Regions from separate parts of the Pseudomonas xanthosomatis genome, predicted to be linked through region 2. Evidence: predicted binding sites of a transcription regulator. Region 2 holds the regulator's gene; each other region holds the start of a gene.
The links. Region 2 encodes FliA, which starts transcription of late flagellar genes. Its sites were predicted from a motif close to CTAAAGTTTNNNNNNNNNNNGCCGNTAA; they were not measured.

Region 1: the regulator FliA is predicted to act here: its motif matches at 3,139-3,166, upstream of KSS93_RS26625 (methyl-accepting chemotaxis protein).
Region 3: the regulator FliA is predicted to act here: its motif matches at 3,064-3,091, upstream of KSS93_RS02695 (methyl-accepting chemotaxis protein).

Annotation. Positions count from the first base shown of each region.
Region 1 covers NZ_CP077075.1:761,934-768,257, reverse strand. Annotated here, with positions in the region: gene KSS93_RS03395 (FdhF/YdeP family oxidoreductase) at 1-1,894, shown strand, start outside; gene KSS93_RS03390 (YMGG-like glycine zipper-containing protein) at 2,409-2,888, shown strand; gene KSS93_RS26625 (methyl-accepting chemotaxis protein) at 3,219-4,307, shown strand; gene KSS93_RS03380 (response regulator) at 4,329-4,694, shown strand; gene KSS93_RS03375 (STAS domain-containing protein) at 4,694-5,023, shown strand; gene KSS93_RS03370 (chemotaxis protein CheA) at 5,028-6,324, shown strand, end outside.
Region 2 covers NZ_CP077075.1:4,905,025-4,911,348, reverse strand. Annotated here, with positions in the region: gene flhA (flagellar biosynthesis protein FlhA) at 1-1,953, shown strand, start outside; gene flhF (flagellar biosynthesis GTPase FlhF) at 1,965-3,275, shown strand; gene fleN (flagellar synthesis regulator FleN) at 3,390-4,223, shown strand; gene fliA (RNA polymerase sigma factor FliA) at 4,220-4,960, shown strand; gene KSS93_RS21615 (chemotaxis response regulator CheY) at 5,064-5,438, shown strand; gene KSS93_RS21610 (protein phosphatase CheZ) at 5,457-6,245, shown strand; gene KSS93_RS21605 (chemotaxis protein CheA) at 6,258-6,324, shown strand, end outside.
Region 3 covers NZ_CP077075.1:608,406-614,729, forward strand. Annotated here, with positions in the region: gene KSS93_RS02680 (putative bifunctional diguanylate cyclase/phosphodiesterase) at 1-263, shown strand, start outside; gene KSS93_RS02685 (NorM family multidrug efflux MATE transporter) at 184-1,644, opposite strand; gene KSS93_RS02690 (LysR substrate-binding domain-containing protein) at 1,798-2,727, shown strand; gene KSS93_RS02695 (methyl-accepting chemotaxis protein) at 3,193-5,097, shown strand; gene hglS (2-oxoadipate dioxygenase/decarboxylase HglS) at 5,217-6,324, opposite strand, start outside.

The DNA of each region.
Region 1 (6,324 bases), 1.8 Mb from region 2:
GAACCGCCTCGAATCCCCCGACCAGGCCGAGTTCTACACCTCGGGCCGCGCCAGTAACGAGGCGGCCTACCTGTACCAGCTGTTCGTGCGTGCCTATGGCACCAACAACTTCCCCGACTGCTCGAACATGTGCCACGAGGCCAGCGGCGTGGCCCTGGGCCAGAGCGTCGGGGTGGGCAAGGGCACGGTCACCTATGACGACTTCGAACACGCCGATGCGATCTTCGTCTGGGGCCAGAACCCCGGCACCAACCACCCGCGCATGCTCGACCCGCTGCGCGATGCGGTAAAACGCGGCGCCCAGGTGGTGTGCGTGAACCCGCTGAAAGAACGTGGCTTGGAGCGCTTCCAGCACCCACAAAACCCGCTGGAAATGCTCACCAACAGCGACCGCCCGACCAACACGGCGTTCTTCCGCCCGGCCCTGGGCGGCGACATGGCGCTGCTGCGCGGCATGGCCAAGTTCGTGCTGCAGTGGGAACGTGAAGCCCAGGCCGCAGGCGAGCCGGCGATCTTCGATCACGCCTTCATCGCCGAGCACGGCCATGGGGTCGATGAATACCTGGCAGCGGTCGACGCCACCTCGTGGGAGCAGATCCAGGCGCAGTCGGGCCTGACCCTGGCCGACATCGAGCTGTCGGCGCGCATGTACTGCAAGGGCAAGCGGGTAATCATGTGCTGGGCCATGGGTATCACCCAGCACCGCCACTCGGTGCCGACCATCCAGGAAATCGTCAACCTGCAGATGCTGCGCGGCAACATCGGCGCACCGGGTGCCGGCCTGTGCCCGGTGCGCGGCCACAGCAACGTGCAGGGCGACCGCACCATGGGCATCAACGAGCGCCCGCCGGTGTTCCTGCTCGATGCCATCGAAAAGCGCTTTGGCTTCCAGGTGCCACGCCACAACGGCCATAACACCGTCGAGGCGATCCACGCGATGCTAGAAGGCCGGGCCAAGGTGTTCATCGGGCTGGGCGGCAACTTTGCCCAGGCCACCCCGGACACCGAGCGCACCGCCCAGGCCCTGCGCAACTGCGAGCTGACCGTGCAGATCAGCACCAAGCTCAACCGCAGCCACCTGATCCACGGCAAGCAGGCGCTGATTCTGCCGTGCCTGGGCCGCACCGACATCGACCAGCAGGGCGAAGGCCCGCAGGCAGTGACCGTGGAAGACTCGTTCAGCATGGTTCACGCCTCCAACGGCCAGCTCAAGCCACTGTCGCGGCAGATGCGCTCGGAGCCTGCGGTGGTGGCCGGCATTGCCGCCGCCACCCTGGGCAAGCAACCGGTGGACTGGCACTGGCTGGTGGCCGACTACGCGCGCATCCGCGACCTGATCGCCGACACCATCCCGGGCTTTGCCGACTTCAACCAGCGCCTGGAACTGCCGGGCGGCTTCTACCTGGGCAACAGTGCCGGCAGCCGCCAGTGGAAGACCGCCACCGGCCGCGCCAACTTCAAGGCCAACCTGCTGCCCGACAGTCTGCTGGACGAGCGAGTACGCGCCAGCGGCCAGTTGCCGGACCTGATCATGCAGTCGATGCGCTCTCACGATCAGTACAACACCACCATCTACGGCATGGACGACCGCTATCGCGGGGTACGCGGCCAGCGTGACGTGCTGTTCGCCAACGAGGCCGACATCATCCGCCTGGGCTTCCAGCCGGGGCAGAAGGTCGACATCGTCTCGCTGTGGGGCGACGAGCATGTACGCCGGGTGCATGGTTTCACCCTGCTGGCCTTCGACATACCCGCCGGCCAGGCCGCCGCCTATTACCCCGAGGTGAACCCGCTGGTGCCGCTGGAGAGCATCGGCGACGGCAGCCATACGCCAACTTCAAAGTTCATCGCCATCAAGCTGGAGCGGGCGCGGGACGACGGGCGGATCATCTGAAAGAACAAGGGCCCCATCGCCGGCAAGCTGGCTCCTACAGGCTATGCATTTCCCTGTAGGAGACCACACAGCCCTGTAGGGCTGCGCTGTTGCGCAGAGAACGGGTCTCGCAGATGCGCCACGGTCTCGTGGGAAGCGGCCTTGTGTCGCGATGGGGCGCGAAGCGGCCCCAAGGTCTCGGCCTCATGCAAAATTGCCGGGGCTGCTGCGCAGCCCATCGCGACACAAGGCCGCTTCCCACAGGGACGGTGTTAAATCAATGAGTTGCAGTTTGTTCATGAGAGCCGGCTTGCCGGCGATGGGGCCCTTGCCAGAAACACACAAAAAAAGCCCTGTCCGCAACGGATCAGGGCTTTGTCATAAATACCTCGGACAGCCGATTTTCGAGAAAGTTTCATACATAATTCAATAACTTAGAGAATTGTGTACAACTCGTGCTACTCGTCGGATTTCCGTTGCCAGCCGCCTCGCCCGGCCTCAAATTCCGCCTCGTCATCCATTTGAGGCTCTCTTGATGAAGAAGTACTCCTCGATTCTGTTGTTGTCTTTCAGCTTGCTCAGCGGCGTGGCCATGGCAGGCGGCACCACCGAGGCCGGCATTGGCGGCGCATTGGGTGGGGTACTGGGCTCCGTGGTGGGCAACTCCATCGGTGGCAGCACAGGCGGTGCCATCGGTGCCGGCCTGGGTGGTGCGGCCGGCGGTGCCCTGGGTGCCGACAAGCGCCAGCGTGGCGAGGCCGCCATCGGTGGCGCGCTGGGCGCCGCAGGCGGTAACGTGGTCGGCCGCTCCATAGGCGGTACCACCGGCAGCTACATCGGTGCAGCAGCAGGCGGCGGCGCCGGTGGCGCGCTGGGTAACTACATGGGCAACAAGGCCGACGAAGACGAGCGCCGCGACGACCGCCGCTACCGCCGCGGCTACGACGACCGTCGCCACTACGACCGCGGCCATCACTACGGCCACCGCAAGCACAAGCGCCACTGGCGCGACTGATCGGCCGGTTGTCACGAACGCCTGCGGCGCCCACCGCAGGCGTTTTGCTTAAGTGGCCAGGCACATTGCCACCACACCAATGGCTTAAGCCATACTCCTAACCCTTAAGCGATCTTGCCCCCTACCCTGCGACAAAACGCGACAGCCCGTACTCCGCAGCCACTGGCGCTCTTCTCTGGTTTACCTGACCACTCAATCAAATAAAAGGCGCTCCCCTGGCCAGGCATGCCTGCATGACTTAACGGTCGGATTAAGGGCTGTCCCGATTTTGACGTCAAAAGTCAGCTAGTACCATCTGCGCTCGTAACCTGAAAAAGGCAGCGCAGCGGAATGCGGATGTATCTCGTCATATGGATCGGCACAGCGCTATGCGCCACGGCACTGTTCACCGGCATGCTCTGGCTGGGCCTGTTGGCGCTGGCCGCCATCGTGCTTGCGACCCTGCTGCTGCGCCCCCGCCCGGTGGCCTGCGCCATCCCCGCCCAGGAAAACACGCCGCCTGAGGCCAGCCCTGGCCATCAACACCCGCTGTTACAGCTGCTGCCGCAAGCTGCCGCTGCCTGGACCGACGGCCTGCAACAAAGCCGTTTGCTGGTGGCCGACAACATCGGCGGGCTGCTGGAGCGCTTTGCGGCCATCCACCAACGCCTGGACGCGTCGCTCGATGCTGCCGCCCGCAGCACCGAGCAGGACGGTGTCGGCGACGGCCTGCGCCGCTGCAGCGGGCAACTGCAGCAGGTGACCGACGCCTTTGCCAGCCGCGGCCAACGCCAAAGCGCCGTGCTGCAAAGCATCAGCCACCTGGACAGCTACACCGGCCAGTTGCAGCAGATGGCACGGCATGTCCAGGAAATCGCCAACCAGACCAACCTGCTGGCCCTCAACGCCGCCATCGAAGCGGCCCGCGCCGGCGACTATGGCCGGGGCTTCTCGGTGGTGGCCGACGAAGTGCGCAAACTGTCGCAACTGTCGGCCACCACCGGGCAGTCGATGGACGCCAAGGTCGGCGAAATCAACCACGCCATCCAGACCAGCATCGAATCGGCCGAGGCGCTCAGCGCCCATGACCAGGCAGACCTTGCGCACCTGCAGCAACTGCTCGACGAGGTGATCGAAGGCCTGGGCGGCAACCTCAAGGCCCTCGACCAGGCCTCCAGGGAATTGCAGCAGGACACCCGCACCACCCAACAGGACATCCAGGCGATTCTGGTCAACCTGCAGTTCCAGGACCGCGTGGACCAGGTGCTCGACCATGTCGCCATCGACCTTGGCGAACTGCTGGCCGCCCTCGCGGCCAATGACCCGAAGCTGGCCGACATCGACGCCTGGCTACGCGGCCAGCGCGAGCGCTTCACCACCCGTGAAGAGCGCAGCGGCCAGCACTCCCCGAGCGATGCTGCCGAACTCACCTTCTTCTAACCCTCTCAGGTAACCACGACCATGGCCAAAACCATTCTGATCGTCGACGACTCGGCCTCCATGCGCCAACTGGTGCGCATCAGCCTCGCTGGCGCCGGCCACACCATCATAGAAGCGTGCGACGGGCAGGATGCGCTGGCCAAGCTGACCGGGCAGAAGGTCAACCTGATCATCAGCGACGTGAACATGCCCCGGTTGGACGGCATCGGCCTGGTCAAGGCACTGAAAGCGCGTAGCGAATACCGCTTCACGCCGATCATGATGCTCACCACCGAAAGCGAGCAGAGCAAGAAAGCCGAGGGCCAGGCCGCAGGTGCCAAGGCCTGGATGGTCAAGCCGTTCCAGCCACAGCAGTTACTGGCTGCCGTAGAAAAGCTGGTGGGCTGATGGCCAGCCTCACGCTGCGCCCCGGCACCGAAAACCTGCCTGCGTGCCTGGCCATTGCCGGTGACCTGACCATTTTCGAGGCGCGCGACACCCACACCGCCCTGCTGGCACTGCTGGCCGAACACCCGGGCCCCTGGGCGCTCGACCTCGGTGCGCTGGGCGAGCTCGACAGTGCCGGGCTGCAGTTGCTGCTGGCCTTGGCCAGGCAGTTCGGTGGCGAAGCCCACGCGCTGCAGGTGGTGGCGCTGTCCGAGCAAGCCGCCGCTGTTATTGACCTGTTGCGCCCGACAGAGCTGGCGCTCGACCTCCAAGCTGCCTGCGCAGGATGACCCCATGCTCGACGCACAACAGTGGCAGCAGTTACTCCAGGGTTTTCTCGAAGAAGCCAATGACCTGCTCAGGGAGGCCGAAGACTGCCTGCTGATCCTTGAGCGCAGCCCCGGCGACAGCGAGGCGATCAACGCCTTGTTCCGTTCGGTGCACACCCTCAAGGGCTCGGCCGGGATCTTCTCGCTGGAGCCTCTGGTAGCCCTGGCCCACCAACTGGAAAACCGCCTGATGCAGGTGCGCGACGGCGAGTGCGCGCTCAGTGACAGCCTCACCTCGCTGATGCTGCAGTGCATGGACGAGCTCAATAGCATGGTGCGCAGCATCGACCCGCACAGCGCCACCCTGGCGCCGCATACACCCCGCCAGGCCGAGCTGCTGGCTGCGCTCGAAGCAGCTGACAGCCCCCCGGTACCAGCCGTCGAAAGCCCGGCTGTATGGCAGTTGAGCCTGCGCCTGGATGCTGAACTGCTGCGCAACGGTTTCGACCCCTGCGCGTTCATCCGCTACCTGGCACGGCTGGGCGACCTGCTTGCCGTGCACACGCTGACTGACGCACTGCCCCCGCTCGAGCAGATGGACCCCGAGCAGTGCTACCTGGATTTCGACATCACCCTGAGCACCCTCGCCAGCCGCGAGGAGCTGCAAGAGGTGTTCAGCCTCGCCGATGGGTTTTACCAACTGAGCCTGGCCTGCCAGACAGCGCCCGAGGCACTGCCCGAAATAGCGCTTGCAAGCCTGCCTGCGCAAACGTTGTCATCCACCCAGGCCGCTGAAGAGCCGCGCACGGTTCATGCCGCCAGCGGCCTGGTGAAGGTTGCGGCGCACAAGCTCGACGAGCTGATCAACCTGGTCGGCGAGTTGGTCATCAGCACCGCCGGTGCGCACATGCAGGCCATGCACAGCGGTGACAGCGACTGCATCGAGCGGGTGCAGGCGGTGCACCAGCATGTCGAGCAGATCCGCGAGCGCGCCTTGAAGCTGCGCATGGTCGAAATCGGCGAAACCTTCAATCGCTTCCACCGGGTCGTGCGTGACGTCAGCCTGACGTTGAACAAGCAGATCCAGCTGCACCTGCATGGCGGCGACACCGAGCTGGACAAGACGCTGATCGACCGCATCGCCGACCCGCTGATCCACCTGGTGCGCAACGCCATCGACCACGGCATCGAAGGCGCCGAGGAACGCCTGGCCGCCGGCAAGCCGGCGCAGGGCAACCTGAGCCTGCGGGCCGGCCATGACTCGGGGATGATCGTGCTGGAAATCCAGGACGACGGGCGCGGCCTGAACACCGCCAGAATCC
Region 2 (6,324 bases):
CTGGTCTGCGTGTACGCCCTGCGCCCGCTGGACTTCGCCGCCTTCCCCACCATCCTGCTGGTGGCCACCCTGCTGCGCCTGGCGCTGAACGTCGCCTCCACCCGCGTGGTCATGCTCCACGGCCAGGAAGGCCACGGCGCTGCGGGCAAGGTCATCCAGGCCTTCGGTGAAGTGGTGATTGGCGGTAACTACGTGGTCGGTGCGGTGGTGTTCGCCATCCTCATGATCATCAACTTCGTGGTGGTGACCAAAGGTGCCGGGCGTATCTCCGAGGTAAGCGCACGCTTCACCCTCGACGCCATGCCCGGCAAACAGATGGCCATCGACGCCGACCTCAACGCCGGCCTGATCGACCAGGCCCAGGCCAAGGCGCGCCGCGCCGAGGTGGCCCAGGAGGCCGAGTTCTACGGCTCGATGGACGGTGCCAGCAAGTTCGTCCGCGGCGACGCCATCGCCGGCCTGCTGATCCTCTTCATCAACCTCATCGGGGGCATGCTCATCGGCATGCTGCAGCACGGCATGACCTTCAGCGATGCCGGCAAGATCTACGCCCTGCTGACCATCGGTGACGGTTTGGTGGCGCAATTGCCATCACTGCTGCTGTCCACCGCCGCCGCGATCATGGTCACCCGTGCCTCGGGCTCCGAGGACATGGGTAAGCTGATCAACCGGCAGATGTTCGATTCGCCCAAGGCGCTGGCCGTCTCGGCGGCCATCATGATAGTCATGGGCCTGGTGCCGGGCATGCCGCACATTGCCTTCCTCAGCCTGGGCGCCGTGGCTGGCGGCGCTGCGTACCTGGTGTGGAAGAAGCAGCAGAAGGCCAAGGCCGTGGCCCTGCAAGAGGTCCAGCGCCAGCAGGAACTGCTGCCTTCGCCGCAGCGCGCCATGGAAACCAAGGAGCTGGGCTGGGACGACGTCAACCCCATCGACATGATCGGCCTGGAAGTCGGCTACCGGCTGATTCCGCTGGTCGACCGCAACCAGGGCGGTCAGTTGCTGGCGCGGATCAAGGGCGTGCGCAAAAAACTCTCCCAGGACCTGGGCTTTCTCATGCCCACCGTGCACATTCGCGACAACCTCGACCTGCAGCCCAGCGCCTATCGCCTGACGCTGATGGGGGTGATCCTGGCCGAGGCCGAGATCTACCCGGACCGCGAGCTTGCCATCAACCCAGGCCAGGTGTACGGCACCCTCAACGGCATCGCTGCCCGTGACCCGGCGTTTGGCCTGGAGGCGGTGTGGATCGACCTGGCCCAGCGCGCCCAGGCGCAGTCGCTGGGCTACACCGTGGTCGATGCCAGTACCGTGGTCGCTACCCACCTCAACCAGATCCTGCAGAAGCACTGTCATGAGCTGATCGGCCATGAAGAAGTCGTGCAATTGCTGCAGGTGCTGGCCAAGGCCTCGCCGAAGCTGGCTGAAGAAGTGGTGCCGGGCGTCATTTCCTTGTCGGGGCTGCTGAAGGTTCTGCAAGCGCTGCTGTCCGAGCAGGTGCCGGTGCGTGACATCCGCAGCATTGCCGAAGCCATCGCCAACAATGCCGCCAAGAGTCAAGATACCGCCGCGCTGGTGGCCGCCGTGCGTGTCGGCCTGTGCCGCGCAATCGTGCAAAGCATTGTCGGCGTTGAGTCCGAGCTGCCTGTGATCACCTTGGAGCCAAGGTTGGAACAGATCTTGCTCAATAGTCTGCAAAGGGCCGGACAGGGTCAGGAAGATGGTGTTCTTCTTGAACCGAGCATGGCCGAAAAGCTTCAGCGTTCGTTGATCGAGGCAGCCCAGCGCCAGGAAATGCAGGGCTTGCCGGCCATCCTTCTGGTAGCCGGCCCGATCCGAGCCATGCTGTCGCGCTTCGGCCGCCTGGCTGTACCGAATTTGCATGTTTTGGCGTATCAGGAAATACCTGACAACAAGCAAGTCACCATCGTTGCCACCGTGGGGCCTAATGGCTGAGGTAGTGGGTTATGCAAGTTAAGCGTTTTTTCGCCGCTGATATGCGTCAGGCCATGAAGCTGGTCCGGGATGAGCTCGGCTCCGATGCCGCCATCATCGGCAACCGGCGCATCGCCGGCGGTGTCGAACTGACGGCCGCGCTGGACTACAAGCTGTCCGCCCTGGCCCCGCGCGTACCCAACGCCGAACTCGAGGACGAGCTGCGCAAGACGCAGTCGCGCATCGTCACCGCCCAGGCCGAAATCGACGGCCGCAGCGAGCTGGGCGAGGGCAATCGCCAGCTGTTCGCCGGTTTGTCGCTGACCGCCTCCGAGCCGCTGGTCGAGCCCCATGTCGAAGCCCCGGCGCCTGCCGCTGCGCCTGCACCGGCGGCGGTCGATACCCGCGTGTTCGACGCCATGCGTTCGGAGCTGTCGGGCCTGCGCGAGCTGCTTGAAGTGCAGCTCGGCTCGCTGGCCTGGAGCCAGCTGCAGGGCAACAAGCCGCAACAGGCCAACCTGTGGCGCCGCCTGCAGCGCTTGGGCCTGTCGGGCGGCCTGGCCCGCGAGCTGCTGGAACTGACCGCCGAAATCGAAGAGCCGCGCCAGGCCTGGCGCATGGTGCTGGCGCACCTGGCGCGCATGATCGAAGTGCCGTCGGTCGAACCGATCGAGGAGGGCGGGGTCATCGCCATGGTCGGCCCGGCCGGCATGGGCAAGACCACCACCCTGGCCAAGCTCGCTGCCCGTTACGTGCTCAAGTACGGTGCCAACAACCTGGCACTGGTGAGCATGGACAGCTTCCGTATCGGCGCCCAGGAGCAGCTCAAGACCTTGGGCCGTATCCTCAACGTGCCTGTCACCTACGTCGACCCGGGCGAGTCGCTGGCCCAGGCCCTGGAGCCGCTGCTGCGCAAGCGCGTGGTGCTGATCGATACCGCGGGCCTGCAGGCCAGCGACCCGGCCCTGCGCATGCAGCTGGAAACCCTGGCTGGCCGCGGCATCGCCTCGAAGAACTACCTGGTGCTGGCAACCACCAGCCAGAAGCAGGTGCTGACTGCCGCTTATCACAGCTACAAGCGCTGTGGGCTGGCAGGGTGCATCCTGACCAAACTGGACGAAACGGCCTGCCTCGGCGAAGTGCTGAGCCTGGCCATCAGCCACGAACTGCCGGTGGCCTACCTGACCGATGGCCCGCGCATTCCGGATGACCTGCAATTGCCGCGCAAGCACCAGCTGGTCAGCCGTGCGGTGAGCGTGCAGATGCAGGACGAGCCCAGCGAGGAGGCAATGGCCGACATGTTCGCTGATCTCTACCACAACCCCGGCAAACGGGCGGGTTGAGGGTGAATACTGTGCAAAGTACCTACATCATGGGGTTGCCCGGCCGGTCCATGGCCGCGAGCGTTCAGCCCCTCATGTGGCTTGGGTTCAAGCGAGACAAGGTAAACAACAGACATGGGTAGCATGCATCCCGTACAGGTGATCGCCGTCACCGGTGGCAAAGGTGGCGTCGGCAAGACCAACGTTTCAGTGAACCTGTCCCTGGCGCTGGCTGAACTCGGCCGCCGGGTCATGCTGCTCGACGCCGACCTGGGCCTGGCCAATGTCGACGTGTTGCTCGGTCTCACCCCAAAACGCACCCTGGCCGATGTCATCGAAGGCCGCTGCGAGCTGCGCGACGTGCTGTTGCAGGGCCCGGGCGGTGTACGCATCGTGCCGGCCGCCTCTGGCACCCAGAGCATGGTGCACCTGGCCCCGGCGCAGCACGCCGGGCTCATTCAGGCCTTCAGCGAGATCGGTGACAACCTCGACGTGCTGGTGATCGACACCGCTGCAGGTATCGGTGACTCGGTAGTCAGCTTTGTCCGCGCCGCGCAAGAGGTGCTGCTGGTGGTGTGCGACGAGCCCACCTCGATCACCGACGCCTACGCGCTGATCAAGCTGCTCAACCGCGACTACGGCATGAACCGTTTCCGCGTGCTGGCCAACATGGCCCAGAGCCCGCAGGAAGGGCGCAACCTGTTCGCCAAGTTGACCAAGGTCACGGACCGCTTCCTCGACGTCGCCCTACAATACGTCGGCGCGGTGCCTTACGACGAATGCGTGCGCAAGGCTGTGCAGAAGCAGCGGGCGGTCTACGAGGCCTTCCCTCGGTCCAAGTGTGCGCTGGCCTTCAAGGCCATCGCGCAGAAGGTCGACAGCTGGCCGCTGCCTGCCAACCCGCGCGGGCACCTGGAGTTCTTCGTCGAGCGTCTGGTACAACCCACCAGTGCGGGGCCGGTGCTATGAGTGCGAGCGGTTTCAAGATGTACAGCAAGGCGTCCAAGGACGCCCAGTACGAGCTGGTGGAACGTTACGCGCCGCTGGTCAAGCGCATCGCCTACCACCTGCTGGCGCGCCTGCCGGCCAACGTGCAGGTCGAAGATCTGATCCAGGCCGGCATGATCGGCCTGCTGGAAGTCGCCAACAAGTACGACGCCAGCAAGGGTGCCAGCTTCGAAACCTACGCAGGTATCCGCATCCGCGGCGCCATGCTCGACGAGGTGCGCAAGGGTGATTGGGCACCTCGTTCGGTGCACCGCAACACGCGCATGGTCAGCGACGCAATTCGCGCTGTTGAAGCAAGATCGGGCCGTGACGCTAAAGATCACGAGGTTGCTGCCGAACTCCAATTGAGTCTCGATGATTACTACGGGATTTTGAACGATACCTTGGGCAGCCGCCTGTTCAGTTTCGACGACCTTTTGCAGGACGGCGAACACGAGGGGTTGCACGAGGATGGAGCGAGCGGGCAGCTGGAGCCGTCGCGTGACCTGGAAGACGAGCGCTTCCAGGGTGCGCTGGCCGATGCGATCGCCAACCTGCCGGAGCGTGAACGCCTGGTGCTGGCGCTGTACTACGACGAAGAGCTGAACCTCAAGGAAATCGGTGAGGTCCTGGGGGTCAGCGAATCGCGGGTCAGCCAGCTGCACAGCCAGTGCGCCGCGCGTCTGCGCAGCCGCCTTGGGGAATGGCGGGCGCGTTGAACCCCGGTTCGATGCAGTCGTTTTTTGTAGTGCCGAATTGATTGAGCGCGCGCTCGGCGCCGAGCGCGTTAAAGACTGCTTGGAGGTCTAATTGAACAAAGACATGAAAATCCTCATCGTTGACGACTTTTCGACGATGCGGCGGATCATCAAGAACCTGTTGCGTGACCTGGGGTTCACCAACGTCAAGGAAGCTGATGACGGCAACACGGCACTGCCGATGCTCAACAGCGAGAACTTCGATTTCCTGGTAACCGACTGGAACATGCCCGGCATGACCGGTATCGACCTGCTGCGCGCCGTGCGTGCAGATGAGCGCCTCAAGCACCTGCCGGTGCTGATGGTCACCGCCGAAGCCAAGCGCGAGCAGATCATCGAAGCCGCCCAGGCCGGCGTCAACGGTTACGTGGTCAAGCCATTCACCGCCCAGGCGCTCAAAGAAAAGATCGAGAAGATCTTCGAACGCGTCAACGGCTGAGTCACGTCAGGGGGCGCAATGGAGTCAACCAACAACTCTCTGGGTGAGTTCGAAACTACCCTGAAGAAGCATGCCCAGGAACTGGTCGAAAGCCTCGAGCGCGGCCGGTTCGGTGATGCGGTGCAACTGATCCACCAACTGAACCAGACCCGCGACCGCGGGCTGTATCAGGAAGTCGGCAAGCTCACCCGCGAACTGCACAGTGCAATCGTCAACTTCCAGATCGACCCGGCCATGCCGCAGGCCGAGGAAGTGTCGCAGATCACCGATGCCACCGAGCGCCTCTCCTACGTGGTTCGCCTCACCGAAGGTGCGGCCAACCGCACCATGGATCTGGCGGAGGCGTGCACCCCGGTGCTCAACGACCTCGCCGCCGAGGCCCAGAGCCTGTCCGCCGACTGGCAGCGCTTCATGCGCCGCGAGGTGGCAGCGCCTGAATTCCGTGAGCTGGTCAAGCGGGTCGACAGTTTCCTGACGCAAAGCGCCGAAGGTAACCAGAAAGTCTCCAGCCACCTCAACGATATCGTCCTGGCCCAGGATTATCAGGATCTCACCGGCCAGGTGATCAAACGGGTGACCGCCTTGGTCACCGAAGTCGAAAGCAATCTGCTCAAGCTCGTGCTGATGGCCAGCCAGGTCGACCGCTTTGCCGGTATCGAACATGACCACCAGCAGCTGCGTGCTGAAAAAGATCAAGAAAAACATCCGACTCGGGGTGAAGGTCCGCAGATTCATGCCGATAAGCGTGAAGACGTCGTGTCCAGTCAGGACGATGTCGACGATCTGCTGTCCAGCCTGGGTTTTTAAGGAGCACGTTTAATGAGCTTCGGCGCCGATGAAGAAATCCTCCAGGATTTCCTGGTAGAAGCCGGCGAAATCCTCGAGC
Region 3 (6,324 bases), 1.7 Mb from region 2:
TCAAGGTCGACCGCAGCTTCGTCGGCGGCATGGAGCAGCGTGAAGAGAACCGCAAGCTGGTGCACGCGATGATCAACCTGGCCCACAACCTCAACCTCGAAGTGGTCGCCGAAGGGGTCGAGAGCGACGAGCAGATGGCGCTGCTGCGCGGGTTCGGTTGCGATCAGGTGCAGGGCTTTCTGGTCAGCCGCCCGCTGCCGGTGGCCGAGTTGATCGAGTACCTGCAGCAGGCCGCAAAGCCCCGCCTGGTAGAGAGCCTGTAGGAGCGGCGGCGGTCTTCATGGCTTGGGCGCGGCCAATCATCCGCTTCATCCGCCATTCGAAGGCAAAGGTCAGCGCAACCGAAGCACAGGCCAGCCCCAACGCCAGCCCCCACCAGATCCCCGGCGCCCCGCCCCCCAGGGTAAAGGCGAACAGCCAGGCCGCCGGCGCGCCCACCAGCCAGTAGCACACCGCACCGATCAGGAAGGTGGTGCGCGCATCCTTGAGCCCGCGGATCGAGCCCATGGCGATGGTCTGCACGCCATCGAACAGCTCGAACCACGCCGCCACCATCACCAGTTGCACCGCCAACTGGAAGATCGCCGCAAAGGCCGGGTCGTCGCGGTTCACCAGCAGGCCCACCAGGTTGTCCGGCAGTACCAGGAACAACCCGGCGAACACCAGCATCAGCACCGCGCCAAAGCTGATGCCCACGCGCCCGGCGCTGCGTGCCGCCAGCAGGTTGCCGGCGCCGTAGTAAAGGCCCACGCGCATGGTTACCGCATACGAAAGCCCGGTCGGCACCATGAACGCGGTAGAGACGATCTGCAGGGCGATCTGGTGCGCCGCAAGCTCGGTACTGCCCAGCACGCCCATGCACAGTGCGGCGAAGGCGAACAGGCCGACCTCGACCATGTAGGTGCCACCGATCGGCAGCCCCAGCCGCCACAGCTCGCGCAGCGCCGCCAGCGAAGGCCGCGACAGGCCCTTGCGCAGCGGGTAGTCGGCATAGGCCTTGTGCCAGCGGATATACAGTGCCAGCGACACCGCCATGCCCAGCGACACCACCGCCGTCACCAGGCCGATACCCATCAGCCCCAGCTTGGGCAGGCCGAAGATGCCCTCGATCAGCGCGTGGTTGAACAGATAGTTGAGCACCGTGCCCACCAGGCTGATGACCATCACCGGGGTCGAACGCCCCAGGGCGCTGGTGAAACCGCGCAGGGCCATGAACGTCAGGTAGCCGGGCAGGGCCAGCGGCAGCAGGGTAAGGAACTGCATGGCCGCCTCGACGTTGTCCGGCTGCTGGCCGAACAGCAGCAGCGCAGGCTTGAGGTTCCACAGCACCAGCGCCGCCGCCAGGGCCAGGCCCCAGGCCAGCCACAGGCCGTTCTGCGCCAGGCGCGTAGCGCCCTCGGTGTCGTTGGCGCCCTTGCGGATCGCCACCAGGGTGCCCACGGCCGCGATTATGCCTAAGCAGAAAATCGACACGAACGAATAGCTCGCAGCCCCCAGGCCGCCGCCGGCCAGGGCCTGGGGGCTGATGCGGGCCATCATCAAGGTGTCGGTCAGCACCATCAGCATGTGCGCCAGTTGCGAGGCGATCAGCGGCCCGGCCAGGCGCAGCAGAGCCTTGAGTTCGGTGGTGGGCGCGACATGCATGGGGTGGTCCTTGTTCCGGGTGTGGGCGAGCGGTCGATTCTGAAGCCTGGGTCAACTTTGCACAAAAGGATAAAAGCGATCCTTGCCATGAGTTTGACTCATGCCGGTATGATTCTGCCAAAGGCCGCCACGGCCCCCTATGACAGGTGCGCCATGTCCCGAAAACTGCCCCCGCTGTATGCGCTGCGCGCATTCGAAGCTGCCGCCAGGCTGAGTTCCTTCACCCGCGCCGGTGACGAGCTGTCGATCACCCAGAGCGCGGTCAGCCGGCATATCCGCACGCTGGAGCAGCACTTCGCCTGCCGCTTGTTCGTGCGCAACGGCCGCACCCTGCAGCTCACCGAAGCCGCGCGCATGCTGCTGCCTGGCGTGCGTGACGGCTTCGCCGCGCTGGAGCGGGCCTGCGATACCTTGCGCGGTGAAGATGACATCCTGCGCATGAAGGCGCCCTCGACCCTGACCATGCGCTGGCTGCTGGCCCGGTTGAGCCGCTTTCGCCACTTGCAACCGGGCAACGAGGTACAGCTGACCAGCGCCTGGATGGACGTCGACCATGTGGACTTCAACCAGGAGCCGTTCGACTGCGCGGTGTTGCTCAGTGACGGGGTGTTCCCGGCGGACTGGGAGGTGCGCCGGCTGTTCAGTGAGCTGCTGATCCCGGTGGGGGCGCCGGACCTGCTGGACGACGCGCCCTGGGACGAACGGCGCCTGGCCGGCATCGAACTGCTGCACCCCACCCCCGACAAGCGCGACTGGCGCGCCTGGCTTGCGCGCATGGGGCTTGGCGATGCGGTATCGCTCAAGGGCGGGCAGGTGTTCGACACCCTGGAGCTGGGCATGATTGCCGCCGCACGGGGGTATGGCATCTCCATGGGCGACCTGCTGATGGTCGCCGAGGACGTCGCCCAGCGCCGCCTGAGCCTGCCCTGGCCAACGGCGGTGGCCAGCGGCATGGACTACTACCTGGTGTGGCCGCGCACCCGGCCGGGCGGCGAGCGCTTGCGGCGCTTGAGCCTGTTCTTGCAGGACGAGGCGGCGGCGATGGATTTGCCGGATGTGCAGATTCTGTCGGCACAGGGTTGAGGGTCGCCCTGTAGGAGATCACCCAGCCCTGCGGGCTGCGCTGTCGCGCAGAGAACTGGTCTCGCAGATGCGCCATGGCCCCTGTGGGAAGCGGCCTTGCCGGGGCGCCGTCCGGTCGAGATGGGCTGCGCAGCAGCCCCGGCAATTTTGCATGAGGTCGAGGCCTTGGGGCCGCTTCGCGCCCCATCTCGACCGGACGGCGCCCCGGCAAGGCCCCTTCCCACAGGGACCGTGTAAATCAATGAGTTGCAGTTTGTTCTATAAGCCGGCTTGCCGGCGATAGGGCCCTCAACCCAAATTCACATCGCAAAGGTTTGCGAATACCCCCCTCCGACACTCAAGTATTCGCAAGCGCCGCCGATCCACTGGCACCAGCGTCCCGGAAGAGGACGCGATTACCCGTTCATATGAAGCGGGCGGTCAGCGTGATCAGGATGATCCCGGCCTCTTGCCAGGAGCCTTTCAATGTCTCAACCGCGTGTCCGAATCGCCTCGCAGCTGGGTGTCGCCCTCGCCATCGTGCTGGCGCTGGTGATCACCGGCAGTACCCTGTTCGCCCTGCGTTCGCTGGACGATGCCAACCTCGCCACCCGCCAGCAGCACCTTGGCAGTGAAGCGCGCCTGTTGGCCGACCAGCTCGACACCTTCCACGGTTCGCTCAAGGACAACACCCAGCGCCTGAGCGGCCTGTTCGAGCGACGTTTCGCCACCGGCCTTAACCTGCACGCGGGCGAGACGGTCAACGTGGCCGGCGCCGCCACCCCGGCGCTGTACCTGGGCGACAAGCTCTTGAACAACGACTTCCAGGTGGTCGACGAATTCCAGCAGATGACCGCGGGCATCGCCACGCTGTTCGTGCGCAGCGGCGATGACTTCGTGCGCATCAGCACCAACCTGAAGAAGCAGGACGGCAGCCGTGCCATCGGCACCCAGCTGGACCGCCAGCACCCGGCCTACACCAAGCTGCTGGCCGGGCAGATGTACGTTGGCCGTGCGGTACTGTTCGAGCGCAACTACATGACCCGTTACGTGCCAGTGAGCGACAGCAGCGGGCGGGTGATCGCGGTATTGTTCGTCGGTTTCGACTACACCGACGCGCAGAACGCCCAGTTCGCCAACCTCAAGCGCTTCCGTATCGGCGAAACCGGCTCGCTGGCCATTCGTGACGACCAGGGCCAGTGGCTGGTGCCGCCGGCCAACGCCGAGCAGGACTTGTTCAGTGTCAGCGCGCCGTTCGCCGAAGGCCCCTGGACCGTGGTGGCCAGCATGCCCAAGGCAGAGATCCGCGAAGTGACCTGGAGCGTCGGTACGCGCCTGGCCATCGGCAGCCTGCTGGCCATGCTGCTGGCCGTGGCCGCCACACTGTGGCTGCTGCGCCGCAAGCTGCGCCCGCTGGACGACCTGGTGCGCCAGGCCGAAGCTCTGGGCGCCGGCGACCTGAACGCGCGCCTGAACGTCACCAGCCACGACGAGATCGGCCAGCTGGCGCGCAGCTTCAACAAGATGGGCGACGCCCTGGCGACCATGGTCGAGCACATTCGCAGCGCCTCCGAGCAGGTGGCCAGCCGCGCCCGTTCGCTGTCGGGTCTGTCGTCCGGCGCCTGCGAAGGCATGGAGCAGCAGTCCGGCGAGATCACCAGCATGGCCGGTGCGGTGGAGGAGTTCAGCGCCACCTCGTCGAACATCGCCGACAACATGGCCGGCACCGAGCGCATGGCCCGCGACAACGCCCAGCAGACCCGCATCGGCCGCAGCGCCATGGACGAAGCCTCGGCCTCGCTCAAGCAGATCGCCGAGTCCCTCGGTGGCACCGCCACGGTGATGGACACCCTGGGTGCCCGCTCGCAGGAGATCGGCGGCATCGTCGGTACCATTACCGCGATTGCCGAGCAAACCAACCTGCTGGCGCTCAACGCCGCCATCGAGGCCGCGCGTGCCGGCGAGCAGGGCCGTGGCTTTGCCGTGGTGGCCGACGAGGTGCGTGGCCTGGCTGCGCGTACTCGCCAGGCCACCGACGAGATCTCTGGCATGATCGCCAGCATCCAGCAGCAGACCGGCCACGCCATCAGCACGCTGGAGCAGGGCAACAAGCTGATGCAGGAGGGGCTGACGCGCAACGACAAGGTGGCCGAGGCGCTGGCGCGCATCGACGAGCAGAGCCGCGCCGCCGGCGAGCAGTTCACCGCCATCAGCACCGCCACCCAGGAGCAGAGCAGCACCGCCACGGTGCTTAGCCGCAACCTGCAAAGCATCGCCCAGGCCAACAGCGAGCAGCGTGATGTGGCCAATGAGCTGGCCAATACCGCCCGTGAGCTGGAAGGTTTGGCCGGGCAGTTGCGCCAGGAAGTGGACCGGTTCCGGGTCAGGTAAGCGCGGTTCAGCCTGTTCTGGCCCTTTCGCGGGCAAGCCCGCTCCCACAGGATTTGTGCAGACCTCTCGGTCGTCCCTATCCCTGTGGGAGCGGGCTTGCCCGCGAAGCGGACATCACTTTATAAACCTGCTAACCCCAACGCCTGCGCACACGCCTGCAACGACCGTTGCTCGCTCTGCGCATACAGCGCCAGCTCATCCTGCACCTTGAGCCCCAGCGCCGCCTCGAACGCCTCGCGGTTGGCATTGCTGCCGTACTGCGCCTGGCTTTCATCACCCAGGTTGGACTGGAAGATCCCCGCCGCACTCACCGGCAAGAAGTCCTCGTACACCAGCGCCTCGTAATGCACGTGCCCGGCGTCGATCAGCCCCTGCAGAGTGCTCGGCCGACCCTGCTGCCCACGGGCTGCCAGGCCCTTGTCAGTGGCGAAATAGCGGAAGTACGCCAACCCCTGCTCACGCATCTGCGCCAGGTCATCCGGGAACTCGCTGAAGATTTGCGCCAGCAGCGCGTTGTAGCGCTCGGCATTGGCCTCTGCCGGTACACCGCCCAGGGCTGCACGGGTTGCATCCAGCAAGCGGTCGTACAGCTGGCGGCCCTTGGGCGTCAGCGCCGCGCCGCGTTGTTCGATCTCGCCAAAGCGCGCAGTGTGGCTGCCTTGCGCGTCGCTGAAGGCAACCTTCTCCTGCAAGGCCTTGAAGCTGGTCTGGCGCAGCAGAATCGCATGCCGGCGGGTGGGTGGCCCCTCGACCACGGCCTTGGGCGGGATGCCCTTGGCCGGCATGCCCAGCTGGATGGCGTCGATATCCAGGGTGCGCGGGGTCAGGTGGTTGATGTGCGGACCCTTGAACGCCACCACGTCGGCGATCAGCCGGTGCTGGTCGTGCAACTGCTGGTACTGCTCGGCGCTGACTGTGGCCTGCTGGTGCCAGCGGAAGGTGTGCAGGGCCTCCTGCACGAAGGTTTCGGCGTCGCTGGCATTCAGGCCGCCGTCGCGCTCGCATTGGGCGATCAGTGCCAGTGCCCGCGGGGTGAAGATCTGCCGCTGGCTCAGGATGCTCTGGGCCAGTTCACGCAGCTGCGGGTTGTCGATCAGTTCCAGGCGCAGCAGCGAGGTGAACACGCGGAACGGGCTGATGTGCAGCGACTGTTCATGCACCGCGCGAAACGCCGTGGAATGCACAGGCACCCCGGCCGAGCTCAAGTCGTAGTAACCCACCGGCTGC